DNA from 3 places in the Providencia sp. 2.29 genome. Region 2 is predicted to be linked to each of the others. Evidence: predicted binding sites of a transcription regulator. Region 2 holds the regulator's gene; each other region holds the start of a gene.
What was found. Region 2 encodes ArgR, which controls arginine synthesis, uptake and breakdown. Its sites were predicted from a motif close to ANTGAATAAAAATACANT; they were not measured.
Positions count from the first base shown of each region.

Region 1 (6,336 bases), 180 kb from region 2:
GAGCTTATATTTATAACTGGATTGGCGAAAGGATACTGTTAGGCCTTTTAACAATTAACTATATTTAAGTATTAAACTTTTAATCGCATGTACGGGGTAGTTATCTACCCCGCCATTTTATCCCACTTTAAACACTATCTTGCAAATTCAATGAGTTAAATCCCTAAACGTGCTTTAGCCTCCGTAATTGCCTTAGCGACTTGTTCCTTTGAAACTCCGCCTTTTGCTAAACGCTTATCTAGACAAGATTGCAATGAGAGGATCTGATACACATCGAGTTGGATAGTATCACTGAATTTTTGCAAATCACTTAATGCCATCTCTTCCAATGCTTTCCCTTGGCTAATCGCAGCAACCACCGCCTCGCCGACAATATGGTGAGATTCACGGAAAGGAACGCCTTTAGCAACAAGGTAATCCGCCAGCTCAGTAGCATTGGCATAGCCTTGTTTTGCGGCTTCTTCACAACGATTTCGACGAATTTGAATACCATCAAGCACCAGAGCCGCCATATGGAGACAGTCTAACCAAGTATCAAGAGCGTCGAACAATCCTTCTTTGTCCTCTTGCATATCTTTATTGTAGGCTAGCGGTAATCCTTTTAAGGTCATCATCATTCCTGTTAATGCCCCTTGTACACGACCACACTTACCACGGATCAACTCAAGTGCATCAGGATTTTTCTTTTGTGGCATTAATGAAGAGCCTGAAGTGACTTTATCTGAAAGTTCAACAAACCCCGCCTCACCACTGTTAAAGAAAATAAGATCCTCTGCAAAACGGGATAAATGCACCATACCAATACTTGCATCGGATAATAATTCGAGAACATGATCCCTATCTGAAACTGTATCAAGGCTATTACGCGTTGCCGATGAGAAACCTAGCCACGATGCCAGTTGCTCACGGTCGATATCATAAGCAGTTCCCGCTAAAGCCCCACAACCTAGCGGACTAACATCTAAACGTTTTAATGTATCTTTTAGACGACTTTCATCACGCGCTAACATTTCACTATACGCTAAACACCAATGAGCAAAAGTCACTGGTTGTGCACGTTGCAAGTGGGTATAACCGGGCATGACCGCATCTTGGTTATTTTCCGCGGTGATCACTAACGCTTTTTGCAGTTCTACCACAGCTTCTAACAATAGCGCGACTTGATCTTTACACCATAATTTTAAATCGGTGGCAACTTGGTCGTTACGACTACGTCCAGTGTGCAGTTTTTTACCTAAATCACCTACTTTATCAATCAGTTTACCTTCAACCCAGCTATGAATATCCTCAGCATCGCTCTGTAAAATGCGCTCAGGATCATCTTGCACCTCTTTTAATAAGGCATTTAGCGCTTGCTCAAGAGATTGCTGCTCCGCCTCTGATAGCACCCCAACAGTGACCAACGCTTTTGACCATGCAACCGAACCAATAATGTCTTGCTGCGCTAAGCGATAATCGAAACGCAATGAATCATTAAATTGTTTAAACCGCTGATCGGCTTCTTGACTAAAACGTCCACCCCAAAGTGCCATAACTGATCCCTATCTGATTGATAAAATAAATGTGATACCCGACAGCAAATAGCTGTCGGGAAGTGTACATCAATAAAACTATTTCGCTTTGTTCTGCCCTTTTAGCGCACGAATACGCGACGAAAGAGAATACAAACGGATAAAGCCACCAGCATGGCTGTGATCATAAACTTCATCTTCACCAAATGTTGCGAACTCTTCAGAATATAAGCTGTTATCTGCTTTTTTCTGGATAGCAGTTACTTGGCCTTTATACAATTTCAGAACCACTTCACCAGTAACGTCTTGCGCTAAAGATTCTGCTGCTGCTTGCAGTGAATGACGCAAAGGCGCAAACCAACGACCATCATAAACCACGTAGGACATTTCTAAGCCTAGTTGCTCACGCCATTTAAAGCTGTCGCGATCGAGAACGAGTTGCTCAATGCCACGTAAAGCAGCCATCATGATGGTGCCTCCTGGGGTTTCGTAACAGCCACGAGACTTCATACCAACTAAACGGTTTTCAACAATATCAATACGGCCGACGCCATGTTTAGCACCGAGGACGTTTAAAGCTTCAAGACATCCCAGCGGAGATAATGTTTGGCCATTAACAGAAACCACTTCCCCTTGTTTCACACCGACAGTCACTAGCTCTGCTTCATCTGGTGCATCTTTCGGATCGACCGTCCAGACCCAGCAATCTTGGTTTGCCGCATTCCATGTGCTTTCTAATACGCCGCCTTCGGTAGAAATATGCCATGCGTTTTCATCACGACTATAAATTTTTTCTAAACTGGCTGTCGTTGGAATATGACGCTCTTTCAGGTAATCCAATAGGGCTTCACGCGAACGCAAATCCCACTCACGCCATGGCGCAACAACTTTTAGCTGTGGCGCAAGTGCGCTATAAGTGCTTTCAAAACGCACTTGGTCATTTCCTTTACCTGTTGCGCCATGCGCTACCGCGTCGGCACCAACTTTCAGAGCCAGTTCAACCTGTGCCTTAGCAATAATAGGACGTGCCATTGAAGTCCCTAACAGGTAGCTTCCCTCATAGAGCGCGCCAGTTTTCAATACTGGGTAGATATACTCTTTGACAAACTCTTCACGTAGATCGACCACATGGCATTCCGATGCACCTGATTGCAATGCTTTTTGCTCAACGCCAACGAGATCTTCTCTGTCTTGTCCTACATCGGCAACGAAAGCAACCACTTCGCAATCATCATAGTTTTCTTTTAACCATGGAATAATTGCCGATGTATCTAGACCACCTGAATATGCTAATACAATTTTTTTAATGCCCTTTTTCATAACTTACCTATCCCGATTCCGCTCAATTAAAAAGTTTTCATTCATTCTTGGTGGTCGCGCCAACCAAACGCATCCGCTTTAGGATGCTAAAATCCGTGTGCCAATAGCAGTACCGTTAAATAGAGCTGGTAGTTGCTCTGCATGACGCCAACTGGCGATATCGACAGGACGTTGCAATGTTTTGGCTGCCTCTAATGCGGCATTAACTTTTACGATCATGCCGTCCGTGATAATGCCTTGCTCAATTAACTTCTGTGCTTTTTCCGTTGTCATTTCATTAATTTTTTGACCCTTACCATCAAGGATGCCACTGACATCTGATAGCAATACGAGATCCGCATTTAACGCTTGTGCGATGGCTGTTGCGGCTTGGTCGGCATTAACATTCATCAATAACCCTTCTTCGGTCACGCCGATGGAACTAATGATTGGTAAATAGCCTGCACCGAGTAAAAGCTGTAATAATTTAGCGTCACCCGGCTTTGCATCGCCGACATGCCCAAGTTCGTCATTTAATTGAGTGACGACAGCACTTTGCCCATCCCCCAAAGATAACCCTACTGCTTGTAACTGATATTTCGTTGCCCACGCCAACAATGTTTTATTGGCGGTGCCAGCCAACGCGCCTGTGATAATGTCTATCTGATCAGCAGGCGTCACACGCAATCCTTGCTTTTTAACCACCGGTAGTTGCAGCTTTTGCATTAGCTCATCCACCAAGCAACCACCACCATGCACGATCACTAAAGGTCGTTGATGAGATTGACGATAGGTTTGTAATGCATTAAACAATCTTTCAAGCGCTTCTTCGCTATCGAGTAATACACCGCCCAATTTAATCACTAATGGTTGCATGGGGTTTATCCTTAAATAAGTTCGTTGGCACTAAAATAGTGATTGCGTTTCATTGAAACCGAAACGAATATTCATGCACTGCACAGCTTGCGCGGCAGCCCCTTTTAATAGGTTATCTTCTGTTCCGACTAAGATCAGGTGCTCACCTTTTAACACAAAGCCGATATCACAAAACGGTGTGCCTACCACTGATTTCAGGGCAGGAACACCTTTTTCATACAAACGGACTAATGGCTTATTTTGATAAGCATCTTTGAATACTTGACGAATTTGTTCGTCTGTCACTCCGCGATTCACTTTGCAGGTAATGGTGGCCAAAATACCGCGTGAAAAATTCCCCAAGTGCGGAGTAAAAATAACTTCACGACCTAAATGGGTTGCAATTTCGGGTTGATGGCGATGCGTGAAGATGCCATAGGGTTGTAAACTCACTTCACAAAAACTGTTAGTCATTGACGCCTTACGACCTGCCCCAGAAACACCACTCGTCGCATTAATCACTGGCCACATATGGTCATCGAGTAACTTGGCGTCGATCAGTGGTTTTAGTGCTAATTGAGAAACCGTTGGATAACACCCCGGCACGGCAATTAACTGTGCTTGACGAATTTTATCGGCTTGCCACTCAGCTAAACCGTAAACTGCTTGATTTAACCACTGACTGTTTGTATGTTCGAAACCATAATATTTCGGATAGAAAGCGGCATCTTGAACACGATAAGCCCCAGACAGATCAAATACGACACACCCTGCTTCTAGGAACTGAGGCGCAATGTCATGGCTAACTTCGTGAGCGGTTGCAAGAAAGACAACATCAATACCTTGTGCCGCGGCTGCAACATCGGTTAATGGCAACACGGGCATATCGATAATGCCTTTATACTGGGGATGCAACTCAGAGAAGCACTTACCTGCATCAGCACTTTGCGCTGAAACCATCAATCCCTGAAGGTTTATTTCAGGATGACGCTGCAGATAGGCTGCCAATTCCGCTCCAGTATAACCACTGGCCCCGATAATGAGTGTGTTCAACATAGATTTCTACCTTGTGCTCGTGACCCAAACAGTTTAATGTGTATTTTTATTCAAATAAAGTGCATGAATATTGATACTATTATGGATAAAGGCTGTCAACAGTGAATATTAAATTACCTGCATTTATTGAGATTTATCGCCAATTAATTGCCACTCCTTCTATCAGTGCTACTGATGCGCAACTCGATCAGAGTAATAAAGCCTTAGTAGAATTACTGGGTGGATGGCTGGAAACCCTCGGATTTACGGTCAATATTCAACCTGTACCGGATACCCGTGATAAATACAACCTACTTGCCTCAATAGGGGAAGGAAATGGCGGCCTAATGCTGTGTGGGCATACCGATACAGTTCCTTTTGATGAAGGGCGTTGGAGTAAAAACCCTTTTGCGCTATCAGAGCATGACGGCAAGTTATACGGTCTCGGCACTGCCGACATGAAAGGTTTTTTCGCTTTCATTGTCGATGCCTTACGTGATATTGATACCCGTAAATTAACTCGCCCATTGCATATACTTGCAACCGCAGATGAAGAAACCTCAATGGCAGGCGCGCGTTACTTTGCAGCCAGTACACAACTTCGTCCTGATTTTGCCATTATTGGGGAGCCGACCTCATTACAACCGATACGTGCGCACAAAGGGCATATTTCGAATGCCATCCGTATTACGGGGCAATCAGGTCATTCAAGCGACCCAGAAAGAGGCGTGAATGCTATCGAATTAATGCATGAGTCTATTTCACATCTGATGACGCTACGTAATACATTAAAAGAGCGTTATAACAATCCTGCTTTTGTGATCCCTTACCCGACGATGAATTTTGGTCATATTCATGGGGGTGATGCGGCTAACCGTATTTGTGGATGCTGTGAATTACATATGGATATTCGTCCATTGCCGGGGCTGACCTTGCAAGATTTGGATGAGCTATTAAATGAGACGTTGGAGCCTGTAAAAGCAAGATGGCCAGGACGCTTAACAATTGAGTCTCTCCATCCCCCTATTCCTGGGTATGAGTGCCCAACGGATCATAAAATGGTGGCTGTGATTGAACAGTTACTGGGTCAGAAAGCTGAGACGGTCAACTATTGCACTGAAGCGCCGTTTATTCAGGCGCTATGTCCGACACTTGTGCTCGGCCCTGGCTCGATTGAGCAAGCGCATCAACCTGATGAGTTTATCGATATGAAATTTATTGAACCGACTCGCCAACTGCTCAGCCAACTGATCGAACATTTCTGCCTGACTGAATAAAAATGTGTTGCGCGCAATAACTTCGGGTTATTGCGCCATTTGTTAACATGAATTTTTTTCCAGTTACGACTGAAAAACCCTCACAACACTATTTCATTTAAGTGTTGACTCTGCATGAATATCCGGTAATCTTTGTTTAGACGTCTAAACGTATAGACACTTAAATGGATATAATAAACTATCGATACCATAATGGTTTCGCTATATACAAAGTCATGAGGTCAGGGTATGAGTTTCTTTCACGCAAATCAGCGCGAAGCGCTAAATCAAAATTTAGCTGAATTAGATGGACAAATTAATGTCTCTTTTGAATTTTTTCCGCCGCGCACTGAAGAGATGGAACAGACCCTTTGGAAATC
Region 1 is NZ_CP065420.1:4,380,072-4,386,407, forward strand. Features, by position in the region: gene argH (argininosuccinate lyase) at 156-1,532, opposite strand; gene I3B46_RS20885 (argininosuccinate synthase) at 1,611-2,831, opposite strand; gene argB (acetylglutamate kinase) at 2,910-3,686, opposite strand; gene argC (N-acetyl-gamma-glutamyl-phosphate reductase) at 3,717-4,721, opposite strand; gene argE (acetylornithine deacetylase) at 4,823-5,977, shown strand; gene metF (methylenetetrahydrofolate reductase) at 6,206-6,336, shown strand, end outside.
Region 1: a site for ArgR is predicted at 4,759-4,776, ahead of argC (N-acetyl-gamma-glutamyl-phosphate reductase). Genes of this name have one in related genera too.

Region 2 (6,336 bases):
GGTAGAATAGTGACAAACCTCATGCTATTGGATGGAAAATAATGCACATACATATTTTGGGTATCTGCGGTACGTTTATGGGGAGCTTGGCAATACTGGCTCGCTCCCTCGGGCATAAAGTAACAGGCTCCGATGCAAACGTGTACCCTCCGATGAGTACCTTACTAGAAAAGCAAGGTATTGAACTCATTCAGGGCTATGACCCTAGTCAGCTAGAACCAGCACCTGATATGGTCGTTATTGGTAATGCGATGACGCGTGGTAACCCTTGTGTTGAAGCGGTATTGGAAAAAGGCCTCACTTATACATCTGGTCCACAATGGCTACATGATCATGTACTTCCTGAACGCTGGGTACTCGCTGTCGCGGGCACCCATGGTAAAACAACCACGGCGGGGATGCTTGCTTGGATCTTAGAAGATTGCGGTTATAAACCAGGGTTTTTAATTGGAGGCGTGCCAGGGAACTTTGAAGTATCAGCCCAATTAGGGGAAAGTCCCTTTTTTGTGATTGAAGCTGATGAGTATGATTGCGCGTTTTTCGATAAGCGTTCGAAATTTGTACACTACAGTCCAAGAACGCTGGTGCTCAATAACCTTGAGTTCGACCATGCCGATATTTTTGAAAATTTAGAAGCCATCCAAAAACAGTTCCACCATCTTGTTCGTATTGTGCCTGCTAGCGGTAAAATTTTCATGCCAGATAGCGATAATAACCTTAAACAGGTTATGACGATGGGCTGCTGGAGTGAGCAAGAGTTCGTCGGTGAACATGGTGAATGGCAAGCGAAAAAGCTGAACCACGATGGCAGCCAGTTCGAAGTCTATTATCAACAACAACGTGTGGGTGAAGTGAATTGGTCACAAGTGGGTAATCACAATATCCAAAATGCGTTGATGGCAATTGCCGCAGCACATCACGTAGGCGTGCCCGCCAAAGAAGCGTGCTTTGCTTTAGGTAAATTTATTAATGCTCGTCGCCGCCTTGAATTACGGGGGGTTGAGTATGGTGTCAGTGTTTATGATGATTTTGCTCATCATCCAACGGCGATCCTCGCAACACTGGAAGCGCTGCGCAGTAAAGTTGGGGGTACTTCCCGCATACTGGCGGTATTAGAGCCACGCTCTAATACTATGAAGTTAGGGGTTAATAAAAGTGATATTGCTCCGGCGTTAGGTCGTGCTGATGAAGTTTTCTTATTCCAGCCAAGCAATATTCCGTGGATGGTCACTGAAATTGCGGAAAAATGTGTTCAACCTGCCCGTTGGAGTGGTGATATTGATGCGTTGGCACAAATGGTCATTGAAACCGCTCAGCCTGGCGATCATATTCTTGTTATGAGTAATGGGGGTTTTGGTGATATCCACGGTAAGTTACTCGCCGGCTTAAAAAATAAAGCAGAGACAGAGTTAGACGACTAAATATAATGGCTGACGCAAAATGCCACTTCCCTTAACAGGACAGTGGCATTTTTTGTTTTTGGATAGTAGAAAACGTCTCGTATGTTATACGACTAAACCCAGTGAATGATATTGGTGAAATGCATTGGGTTAGCGCTGTAAAATCGCGCTCTTGGCGAGGTGTGCCGAGGCTAAATGTTAACTCGCCTCAATAAATTGGCGACTATAACAATAACTATACTGTAGCTCTTGTTTTAGGCTGCCCATGTAGCAATCTAAAGAATCTGTGCAGAGATGGAAAAGACAACCAACAGCGATAGCCTTTAATTTCCACGATGGCATCAAAAAGAGGATACAATAAGCGATTGCCGCCCAGAGAGTATGTAATGGGTGAAAACCAATGCCACAGCGATTAGGATCAAAAATTGGATCCGCAAGAAGATGGTCTAAATCAATCGCCATCGTGGCTATCATAAGCAGTGACGCTAATTTCCAATTTTTGCGCCAAAATAGATAACCGAAGAGAATGGGAACTAAAAAGTGAAATCCATAGTGCACAACGTTTCTGAATATCTCAAATATCACTTTGATAGCCCATCGTTTTTATATTCAATCGCGCACGAATGCGCGAATGGAATAGAAATTAAAAAATAAAAATGGATTTAAAGCTCTTGATCAAAGAGTGAAAGGATCGCTTCGTAAAGCTCTTTAGTTGTAAAATTATTCGCTGGTGTAGAGAAAATGGTATCATCCCCTGCGATACTGCCTAAGATCCCTTCCGCTTTCCCTAAAGAATCTAGCAAGCGTGCAATCAATTGTGCGGCGCCGGGGCTTGTTCTGATCACCACAACAGAATGGTTGTAATCGATATCCAGTACTAGGTTTTTTAATGGGCTAGTCGCCGTGGGAACGCCAGGCTCTGTGGGTAAGCAGTAGACCATTTCCATTTTTGCGTTGCGAGTGCGCACAGCACCGAACTTAGTCAGCATTCTGGAAATTTTTGATTGGTTGATATTTTCAAAGCCTTGCTCTTGCAGTGCGATAACAATTTCAGCCTGAGAGCTAAATTTTTCTTCTTTAAGCAGCGCTTTGAACGCTTTAACCAAGTCTTCTTGTTTAGACGGTGTACGCATAATTAACCCATCCTATGACAATAAATTGGTCTGTATTATCTGTAAATGTGAATTTTTATGCAACAAAATTGCGTTATGATGGTTTTGTATACGATGAAAAATGAAGGTTATTGTCTTTTTTATGCATAAAAAGAGAACATTGATGAAAGTTTAGTTTAGCAAAAGTTGATAAATAAAAATAATCAATAATCTTAATGGTTTATGCCTATATAAGAAGAAAATAGACCCAGTAGCATAGAGAGGTAATGCAATTTGTTGCCAAAAGGTGTAAATTTTTTGTTAATCACTTTGTGAATAACGGGATTATCAGCAGTAAAAACAATTTATTATGCAAAAATCAATAGTGATAAAAACTATTTGTTAAAAAAGTGCCCCTTATCTCATTAACAGATAAGGATTTTGTTTAGAATAGATGAAATCAGTGCGTAAGCCTATACACATTAATATGCTTCAACATCTGTTAATGAATTGTTTTTTATCAGTAATGTGTTTACTACATAACAAGATGAATCAATATACTTTTTTAAGTACAAATAAAGGAGTTTCAGAATGAAAGTTGCAGTCCTAGGCGCAGCAGGTGGTATTGGTCAGGCTCTGGCCCTTCTTCTTAAAAACCAGCTTCCAGCAGGTTCAGAACTCTCACTATATGACATCGCACCAGTAACTCCGGGTGTTGCTGCGGACCTTAGCCATATCCCAACTGACGTTAAAGTAGTTGGTTTCTCAGGTGAAGATGCGACTCCTGCACTGAAAGGCGCTGATGTTGTCCTGATCTCAGCAGGTGTTGCTCGTAAACCAGGTATGGATCGTTCAGACCTATTTAATGTTAACGCGGGTATTATTCGCAATTTGACTCAACAAATCGCTGATACTTGTCCAAAAGCATTAATCGGTATCATTACTAACCCAGTTAACACAACAGTGGCTATTGCGGCTGAAGTGCTGAAAAAAGCAGGCGTTTACGACAAAAACCGTCTATTCGGTGTAACGACTCTGGATATCATCCGTTCTAATACTTTCGTTGCTGAACTGAAAGGTAAGAAACCACACGAAATCGAAGTGCCTGTCATCGGTGGCCACTCAGGTGTTACTATCCTGCCTCTATTGTCTCAGATCCCAGGTGTTAGCTTCACCGATGAAGAAGTTGTTGCTCTGACTAAACGTATCCAAAACGCAGGTACTGAAGTTGTTGAAGCAAAAGCAGGTGGCGGATCTGCAACACTGTCAATGGGTCAAGCAGCAGCACGTCTAGGCCTGTCTCTGATCCGTGGCCTACAAGGTGAGCCAAATGTTATCGAATGTGTTTACACCGAAGGTGAAGGTGAACACGCTCGCTTCTTTGCTCAGCCAGTCCGTTTAGGTAAAAATGGTATCGAAGAGCATATCTCTTACGGCAAACTGAGTGAGTTTGAACAAAAAGCACTGAAAGACATGCTTGATGTACTGAGAAAAGATATCGAACTAGGTGAAAAATTCATTAATGGCTAATTGCTATTAATTTTCACTTATTTCTTAAGAAAACCGCTGTCCTGATATTGTTGGGGCAGCGGTTTTTTTTATATTCTTTCAGCTTGAGGTTGGGCTTTTTTCTCTTACTTTTCTTTCTAATAATTCACCTGTAATTGGATTGAAATAGCGGCTTGGCCATATCTCTGAAGGATGAATTCCGAGATAATTCGCAATAATCCATTCACCTTTAGGCCAAGGACGAGATAAGGCATTCGCCAGTGTGGAGGAGCTTAAACCTGCTTGTCGAGATATTGCTGCTAAAGTCGTTCCGCGTTTACGTAAAGCGGCAATTATATCTGCTGGATGCCAATCCGATTTCCGTAAGATCATTTTTTAGTCCTTTTTTTACTCAGAATCATGTAGAGTTAGTAGTACATCTAACAGGAGATTGTGATACATTCACTGCAATAGCCCTGTTATTGGAAATAAAATAACAGAAATTTTCCAAAATTATTTCTAATTTTTTCTAAAAATTCAGTTTTATGAAAGGAGTTTTATTTTTATGAAATATAAGAAAGATTTGGCATATATATTTGTGATTTTATCTAACATATTGAAAGTAAAAACTAACTAGTTTGGGTTATCTGTAAAAATCACATATTAATGATAGATGTTATAAGTACAGCTAATATATAAAGACGATCTCATGAAAAAAGATAACTGTGACCTCGTGTATATCCAATCTATTGTTATTAAAAGAAATTAAAATATACTTTACATGTATAACTCATAAATTAATTAATAATAAATATTAATAAAACAAAAAAGAAAAAGGTTATTGAGAAAATAAACACGTTTTTCAGCAATTATTATTAAATTGTAAATCGTGACTAGGAGGGTCAGGCATGCAAAAAGAATGGTTAACGGCGAAAGAGTTAGTTGGCTTAAAAGGACTCCCAATGACTACTCAAGGTATCAATGCGATGGCTCGTCGTGAAAACTGGTTATGCCGCAAGCGGCGGGGGATTCAAGGAAAGGCGTTGGAATATCATATTAATAGTTTGCCTGAAGGTTTATTTGAGCCCCTTTCTGTTTATGAAGCCCCTGCATTATATCAAGCAAAACATCATGATAATGCATTTATTTGGCAGGAAGTTTATCACCAGCTTTCCCCGGAAGAGCGTAACCTTATATTGGCATTTATTATGCGTGAAGGTGTAATAGCATTGGTAGATTTAATAAATAAAAAATAATTTACCTAAAAAATCGGTTTGGGTAATTCAATAATGAAGAATAGGCATATTGGTACTCAACATATTCTTTAGTAACAATATTTAGATAGAGCCTCAACGGCAGATTTCATAATATAAGTTCGAAAGAGATAATATGAAAAAAATGTGGTTCACTGCGAAAGAATTAGCAGGTTTAGAAGGCTTACCAACTTCTCCTCAAGGTATTAATTTGATGGCTAGAAGAGAAGGATGGAAAAATCGTCGTAAGCGTGGCGTTCAAGGTAAAGCCGTCGAGTATCATCTAGAGAGCTTACCTGGAGAAATACAGAGTCAATTGAGTCTTTCTGAGCCTTCAGTGGGCTATCAAAGCCAAAGAATGGATGCTTCACAAATTTGGATGGAAGCCTATTACCAACTCACTGAAGCGGAGCGTGATAAAGTGGTGAAATATATTTTGCGTTATGGCCTTTCATCATTGCTCGCTAGGATCGAAAAAGAAGAAAAAGGGGAAGAGTAGTCTCTTTCCCCCTCATCGCATTCAAAACGATACGTTTAACGCTATGAGTGACGTGAAATAGCCACCTCTGCGAGGCTGATTAACGCGTCTTTATAAACTGAATCATCAAGAGTACTCAAAGCATCAATGGCTTTTTGCGATTCCTCTTTTGCGCGAGCGTAGGTGTACTCCAGTGAGCCGCAACGTTTCATAGTTGCCAGCACAGTGTCCAGTAGGTGACGGCCATTGCCCTGCTCGATCGCTTGGCGGATCAAGGCGGCTTCTTCCTCGGTTCCATGGTTCATTGCATGAAGTAGGGGCAGCGTAGGCTTCCCTTCATCAAGGTCATCCCCGGTATTTTTGCCTAATTGCTTATTATCTGCGTCATAATCCAACAAATCATCAATCAATTGAAAGGCAGTGCCGAGATAGCGACCGTAATCTTGCAAGGCTTTCTCTTGCTCGGGGGTTGCTGATGCTAAAATTGCCGATGCATGCGCGGCAGCTTCAAACAAACGAGCGGTTTTACTGTAGATCACTTGCATGTAGTTTTCTTCAGTAATGTTAGGATCGTTACAGTTCATCAACTGTAAGACTTCACCTTCAGCGATAACGTTCGTCGCTTC
Region 2 is NZ_CP065420.1:4,203,396-4,209,731, reverse strand. Features, by position in the region: gene mpl (UDP-N-acetylmuramate:L-alanyl-gamma-D-glutamyl-meso-diaminopimelate ligase) at 42-1,421, shown strand; gene I3B46_RS19985 (DUF6122 family protein) at 1,599-1,985, opposite strand; gene argR (transcriptional regulator ArgR) at 2,063-2,533, opposite strand; gene mdh (malate dehydrogenase) at 3,083-4,021, shown strand; gene I3B46_RS19970 (helix-turn-helix domain-containing protein) at 4,100-4,372, opposite strand; gene I3B46_RS19965 (DNA-binding protein) at 4,888-5,235, shown strand; gene I3B46_RS19960 (DNA-binding protein) at 5,369-5,731, shown strand; gene ispB (octaprenyl diphosphate synthase) at 5,773-6,336, opposite strand, start outside.

Region 3 (6,336 bases), 570 kb from region 2:
TATGGAAAGGGAAATTTTATCTCCTTGATTATAAATCAAATTACCTCGGTGATGATGCGGCTAGCTATACGCAATCTGCGATGGCTGAAGCGATGATTGACCACCGTTATGATCTTCAATATCAATTATATTCATTAGCGCTGCATCGTTACCTTAAACAGCGATTACCTAACTATCAGTATGATGTTCATTTTGGTGGCGTCTATTACCTCTTTCTTCGTGGCATTGATCGGGTAGAGTCAAAAAATGGTATTTTTTATTATCGGCCAGAAAAGGCATTTATCGACGAACTGGACCAACTATTTCGTAACGCACAAGAGGGAAGTGAGCCATGATGAAAGCGCTGTTTAATAAAGCGCTCGAAGCGCGATTATTCACTCCCCTTGATATCCAGTTTGCTTATAACATTACACAAGAGCAAAACCCAACATTATTACTGCTTACCGCATTATTGAGTGCTGAGACGATGGCGGGGCATGTCTGCTTGTCATTATCTGATTTCAGTCAGGAAAAACTGTTTGCAGGGCGCCATCCTGAACTTGCAGACGAATTTTGGCACGCAATAGGTACACCTGATCCAGAAACCATTTATTACCTAGTTAAAAATGCCCCTTTTGTCTGCCTAGCGGGGGAAAGTGAATTATCCCCCTTGGTGTTATCGGGGGAGTTTTTATATTTTCAGCGGCTATGGCAATATGAGCAAAGTGTTTCAGACTACTTTTCACACACCGGACTACCTCAATATGATGCTCTGCGCATTAAAGGAATATTAGACGCTCTTTTCCCGCAAAGTGATGAAATTGACTGGCAAAAAATAGCTGCCGCAGTGGCTGTCACTAGCCGAGTTTCCGTGATTTCAGGGGGGCCTGGCACGGGGAAAACAACCACAGTTGCTCGAATTTTAGCGGCATTGGTTAAATTGGCTGTAGAGAATAAACAACGTATTCAAATTGAATTAGCAGCGCCGACAGGTAAAGCTGCGGCACGTTTAACAGAGTCGTTGGGGGCAGCACTCGATGACTTGTCATTGACCGATGAAGAGCGATATATGTTGCCTAATCAGGCAAAAACACTGCATAGGCTATTAGGGGCACAACCTGAAAGCCAGCAATTCCGCTATCACCGCGATAATTTATTAACATTGGATATTTTGATTGTTGACGAGGCTTCCATGGTGGATTTACCCATGATGGGTAAATTAATCGAAGCCTTGCCAGTAAATGCCAAATTGATCTTTTTAGGGGATAAAGATCAATTAGCATCCGTCGAAGCGGGGGCTGTACTTGGAGATATTTGCCAATTTGCGGATCAAGGATATAGCCCCCAACGTGCCCAAGAATTGGCTCAACTGACAGGATACGCACTCGATCACTTTACATCAAATACAGGCCCTTTGATCAGAGATAGCCTCTGCCTACTGCGTAAAAGTTACCGTTTTTCGGCTTCTTCGGGTATCGGGCAGCTTGCTTTTGCGGTTAATGATGGAGATACCAAGCGTGCTGAAAAGTTATTAAACAGCACATTAAATGACGTGCATACTTATTTACAAGAAAGTGAGGATGATTATGCACAGATGTTGATAGCGGCATCTAATTTCTATCGAGATTATCTTCTATCAGTAAAAGCTAGACAGGATCCGGCTGAGATTTTATTTAAATTTAATCAATTTCGTTTGTTGACAGCTTTGAGAGATGGCCCATATGGTGTAACAGGGATAAACGAAAAATTAGAAAAACTGCTTCATCGACAGGGGCTTATTCATCGGCCATTAAACCAAATAAATAAACATTATGCAGGTAGGCCAATTATGATCAGCCGAAATGATAGTCCATTAGGGCTATTTAATGGCGATATAGGGATAATCCTGCCTGATGAAGAAGGGGCACTTAGAGCTTATTTTCAGTATCCCGATGGCTCAATTAAGGGGATCCAACCTAATCGGTTGCCTTTACATGAAACAGCATATGCAATGACTGTACATAAATCACAAGGTTCAGAGTTTGCTCATACCGCCTTAGTACTACCGAAGGTATATTCACCAGTCGTCACTCGAGAGCTTGTGTATACTGCAATAACTCGCGCCAAAAAAGAACTTTCTTTGTATTGCACGATTAAGATTTTACGCCGTGCCATTGAGACACCGACGAAACGACGTAGTGGCTTAGCAATACAGCTCATGAATGTAAAATAAACGTAGTAGCCTTGGCTACATAATTAGACTTAAATGCAAAAGGTAATAATATGGATACCCAGCCAACAACGACGGCAATAACAGTCACACTTAAAGCGAGAATTCAGCCAGAAAGACGTGCAGACTTAGAAGATGCCTTTATGCATGTTATGCAAAGTATGGAAAAAGATATTCATGTGACAGGTGGTGGCACGTTACTTTCAGACAATGGTGAAATTGATGAGTGTGATATTGAGTTATCTGTTGCAGAGGCGAATGATGAAAATATCAGCTTAATTATTCAATTGTTTTCATCCATGTTGGCGCCGAAAGGATCACGTTTAGTTATTCATGGTGAAGACATTGTGATTGAATTTGGTGATGAAGAAGGGTTAGCCCTTTATTTAAATGGTACTGATTTGCCCGACGAAGTTTATGAAAATAGCGATATTAACGATATTTTCGATAAATTAGACGAGGCTGTAGAAGATATTGGTGCGATCCATGGTGTGTGGGAAGGCCCTACAGAAACAGCGTTCTATTTCTATGGCGCATCATTTGCCGAAATGTCATCACTGCTACAACCTTTAATCGATAGCATACCGCTATGCCAAAAATCAAGAGTGGTACAAATCGCCTAGGTTGATTGACTAACCTGACAGTAAGTAAATTGTCAGGTTAGTCGAGCTAAAGCCTATTTATCGGCTTTTGCATGTAAATCTAGCATCAAAATTTTAGAACGGCGTTGGTAGTTATATAGCGCCTGTTTTTTCAATGGCAACATCTCAATCTCTGCGGGAATAAAGCCCCTTTCTTGGAACCAATGAATACTACGTGTGGTTAAAACAAATAGCTTTGCTAACCCTAATTGCTTAGCCTGTAGGGAAACTCGATGTAAAAGTTCTTCTCCCCGCGAAGAGCTACGGTAGTCAGGATGCACGGCGACACAAGCCATTTCCCCCAGTTTTTCTTCGGGGTAAGGGTAGAGAGCCGCACAAGCAATCACTAAGTTATCTCGTTCAATGATCGTAAATTTATCGATTTCCATCTCAAGTTGCTCCCGTGAACGTCTTACAAGGATGCCTTGCTGCTCAAGAGGGCGAATTAACTCAAGAATACCGCCGATATCATTAATATTAGCACGACGGATTTGTTCGGCGCTTTCCATGACAATTTGCGTACCAATGCCATCGCGCGAAAAGAGCTCTTGGATTAGCGAGCCATCTTCTTGATAACTTAATAAATGGCTGCGACGAACACCGCGGCGGCAAGCTTTCGCCGCGCCACGTAAAAAGCGCACAGTACCTGAATAATAATCCCCTTCGGATTCCAGCTCTTGGATCCTATCTTCGGCTTCATCGGGAAATAATTCTGATAAAATATTGCCATCTTTATCAGCGACTCCTTGTGAAGAACAAAAGCCGATTAACTTTTCAGCCTTCATTTTCACTGCGAGTTGAGTGGCTATTTCCTCAGAAGTGAGATTAAAACTTTCACCAGTAACAGACACGGCAACCGGACCAATAAGTACGATAGAGCCATTATCCAGTTGTTTATTGATAGCATCTTCATCAATGCGGCGGATACGCCCGCTATGGCAGTAATCAACGCCATCATCCACACCGAGTGGTTGCGCGATCACAAAGTTACCGCTGACAACACTAATATGAGCGCCTTGTAAAGGTGTGTTACTCAGACTCATCGATAAACGAGCCGTAATATCAAGTAATAAGGCACCAGAGGCTTGCTTAACGTATTCAAGTGTATTCGCATCCGTTACGCGGGTATGTTTATGATAAACAGCCTCATAATTATGCTCGGCTAAAATATCTTCGATTTGAGGGCGAGCGCCGTAAACTACGATAATGCGGATACCAAGACTATGTAATAATCCTATATCATTGATAATACTCGGAAAATTCTCATGCGCAATTGCTTCTCCACCAAGCATAATAATAAATGTTTTGCCGCGGTGGGCATTGATATAAGGAACCGAATGGCGAAACTCATCTACCAATTCGGTGCTGCGCTCTTTCATAACCACCCTCTTAACTGAATTTTTATTCGCTATTAATGTATTTTTATTCTTTTTAGCGATAAATATCAAGCAAAATATAGGATAAGACTTGTAACATTTTTATTATTTGGGTTTACATATCTCTATATTTAAATGTGTATTCTTGATGACAGTATGCGAATGATTCGCTAGAGTTTATGTTTCTGGCCTCTATTTGGCTTTTGTTCTAAAATCACCTGATATTCAGTTTTAGGTTCGGAATTATTGATGAGTCACCCAGATCACTGTCCATCTAAACGCCGCCTTTTACAAGGAGCGGCAGCGGTTATGTTGCTTAGTGTCAGCCCATTTGGCTTTGCTGCGAATACAAATGTGATCGCAGTACGTATCTGGCCTGCATCAAGTTATACGCGCGTGACGCTAGAATCGAGTGCTCCATTAAAATATCGCCAGTTGGTACTGCATAACCCTGAACGCATCGTTATCGATTTGGAAGGGGTACAGCTGAACAACATTCTGAAGCAGATGGGAACTCAAATCCAATCTCGCGACCCGCATTTAAAATTAGTACGGGTCGGGCAGTTTGATCCAAAAACAGTGCGTCTTGTTTTTGAAGTCAAAAATAAAGTCAGCCCACAGATTTTTACTATCGCGCCCGTTGCTGAATTTAAAAACCGTTTGGTGTTAGATTTCTATCCGGGTAAAGGGGTAGAAACATCGGACGATCCATTGCTTGCCTTATTGGAAGATTATAATAAAGGCGATTTAGAAGAGAAAATGCCTGCTCAGGCGAAGAAACCGGGTAAAGCAGGTCGAGATCGCCCCATTATTATTATGATTGACCCAGGGCATGGGGGGGAAGATCCCGGCGCAATGGGGAAATACAAAACGCGAGAAAAAGATGTGGTTTTACAAATCGCTCGCCGTTTGAAAGCGTTAATCGATAAAGATCCCAAAATGCGTGCCTATATGACTCGTAACGAGGATGTATTTATTCCATTGAAGGTTAGGGTCGCTAAGGCTCGAAAAATGCAGGCAGACTTGTTTGTTTCGATTCACGCTGATGCCTTTACCAATCGCTCAGCTCACGGTTCATCTGTGTTTGCCTTATCGACTAAAGGTGCCACCAGTAATACCGCTCGTTACCTCGCTCAGACACAGAACGAGGCTGACTTAATTGGTGGGGTGAGCAAAAGTGGTGATGTTTACCTTGACCATACCATGCTTGATTTAGTGCAAACAGCAACCATTAATGACAGCCTCAAATTTGGTGATGAGGTTTTAAAGCGCATGGGCAAAGTCAATCGGCTACATAAAAATAAAGTTGATCAGGCAGGCTTTGCGGTATTGAAGGCGCCGGAGATCCCTTCAATCTTGGTTGAAACAGCCTTTATCAGTAACTTAGAAGAAGAGCGTAAATTGAAAACCGCGAAGTTCCAGCAGCAGATGGCGGAATCTATCTTCCAAGGGATTAAAGCCTATTTTCGTAATGGCGGCGAATTAGCGATTAGAAATTAGTCGCTAGAATAAAATCGATAAATTAGAAAAGGTGACTGGCTGAAAAGTGAGTTGCCTTTTTTATTATTGCATTGATTTAATAGGAAAAATAAGAATTGGTTGCGGGGGCCGGATTTGAACCAACGACCTTCGGGTTATGAGCCCGACGAGCTACCAAGCTGCTCCACCCCGCGACTGAAGAGGTAAATATAACAGGGGATATTGGTTGCGGGAGCCGGATTTGAACCGACGACCTTCGGGTTATGAGCCCGACGAGCTACCAGGCTGCTCCATCCCGCGCCTGAAATATTTTTGATACTAATTTGAAGATTGGTTGCGGGGGCCGGATTTGAACCGACGACCTTCGGGTTATGAGCCCGACGAGCTACCAAGCTGCTCCACCCCGCGTCCGATAGCGGGCACTATACTCGGGATGAGATCTGATGCAAGTTTTTTTGTGTATTTTTTTCAAATTTCCGCATAGATAGAACAAAATATACACTCAATGGTCAAATATTAATCATTTTAATGGAGCGGTGAGATTGATTAACAGGCAATAGGCTAAATCCTTTTTTTAGAGTCGATGATAAAAAATAAATGTGAATTATCCATTGCGGGGAAAAATAATAACCAGTAATAAGTCCACAATTTG
Region 3 is NZ_CP065420.1:3,633,369-3,639,704, reverse strand. Features, by position in the region: gene recB (exodeoxyribonuclease V subunit beta) at 1-335, shown strand, start outside; gene recD (exodeoxyribonuclease V subunit alpha) at 335-2,191, shown strand; gene I3B46_RS17185 (hypothetical protein) at 2,242-2,811, shown strand; gene argA (amino-acid N-acetyltransferase) at 2,865-4,208, opposite strand; gene amiC (N-acetylmuramoyl-L-alanine amidase AmiC) at 4,455-5,705, shown strand; tRNA gene I3B46_RS17170 (tRNA-Met) at 5,802-5,878, opposite strand; tRNA gene I3B46_RS17165 (tRNA-Met) at 5,908-5,984, opposite strand; tRNA gene I3B46_RS17160 (tRNA-Met) at 6,016-6,092, opposite strand.
Region 3: a site for ArgR is predicted at 4,243-4,260, ahead of argA (amino-acid N-acetyltransferase). Genes of this name have one in related genera too.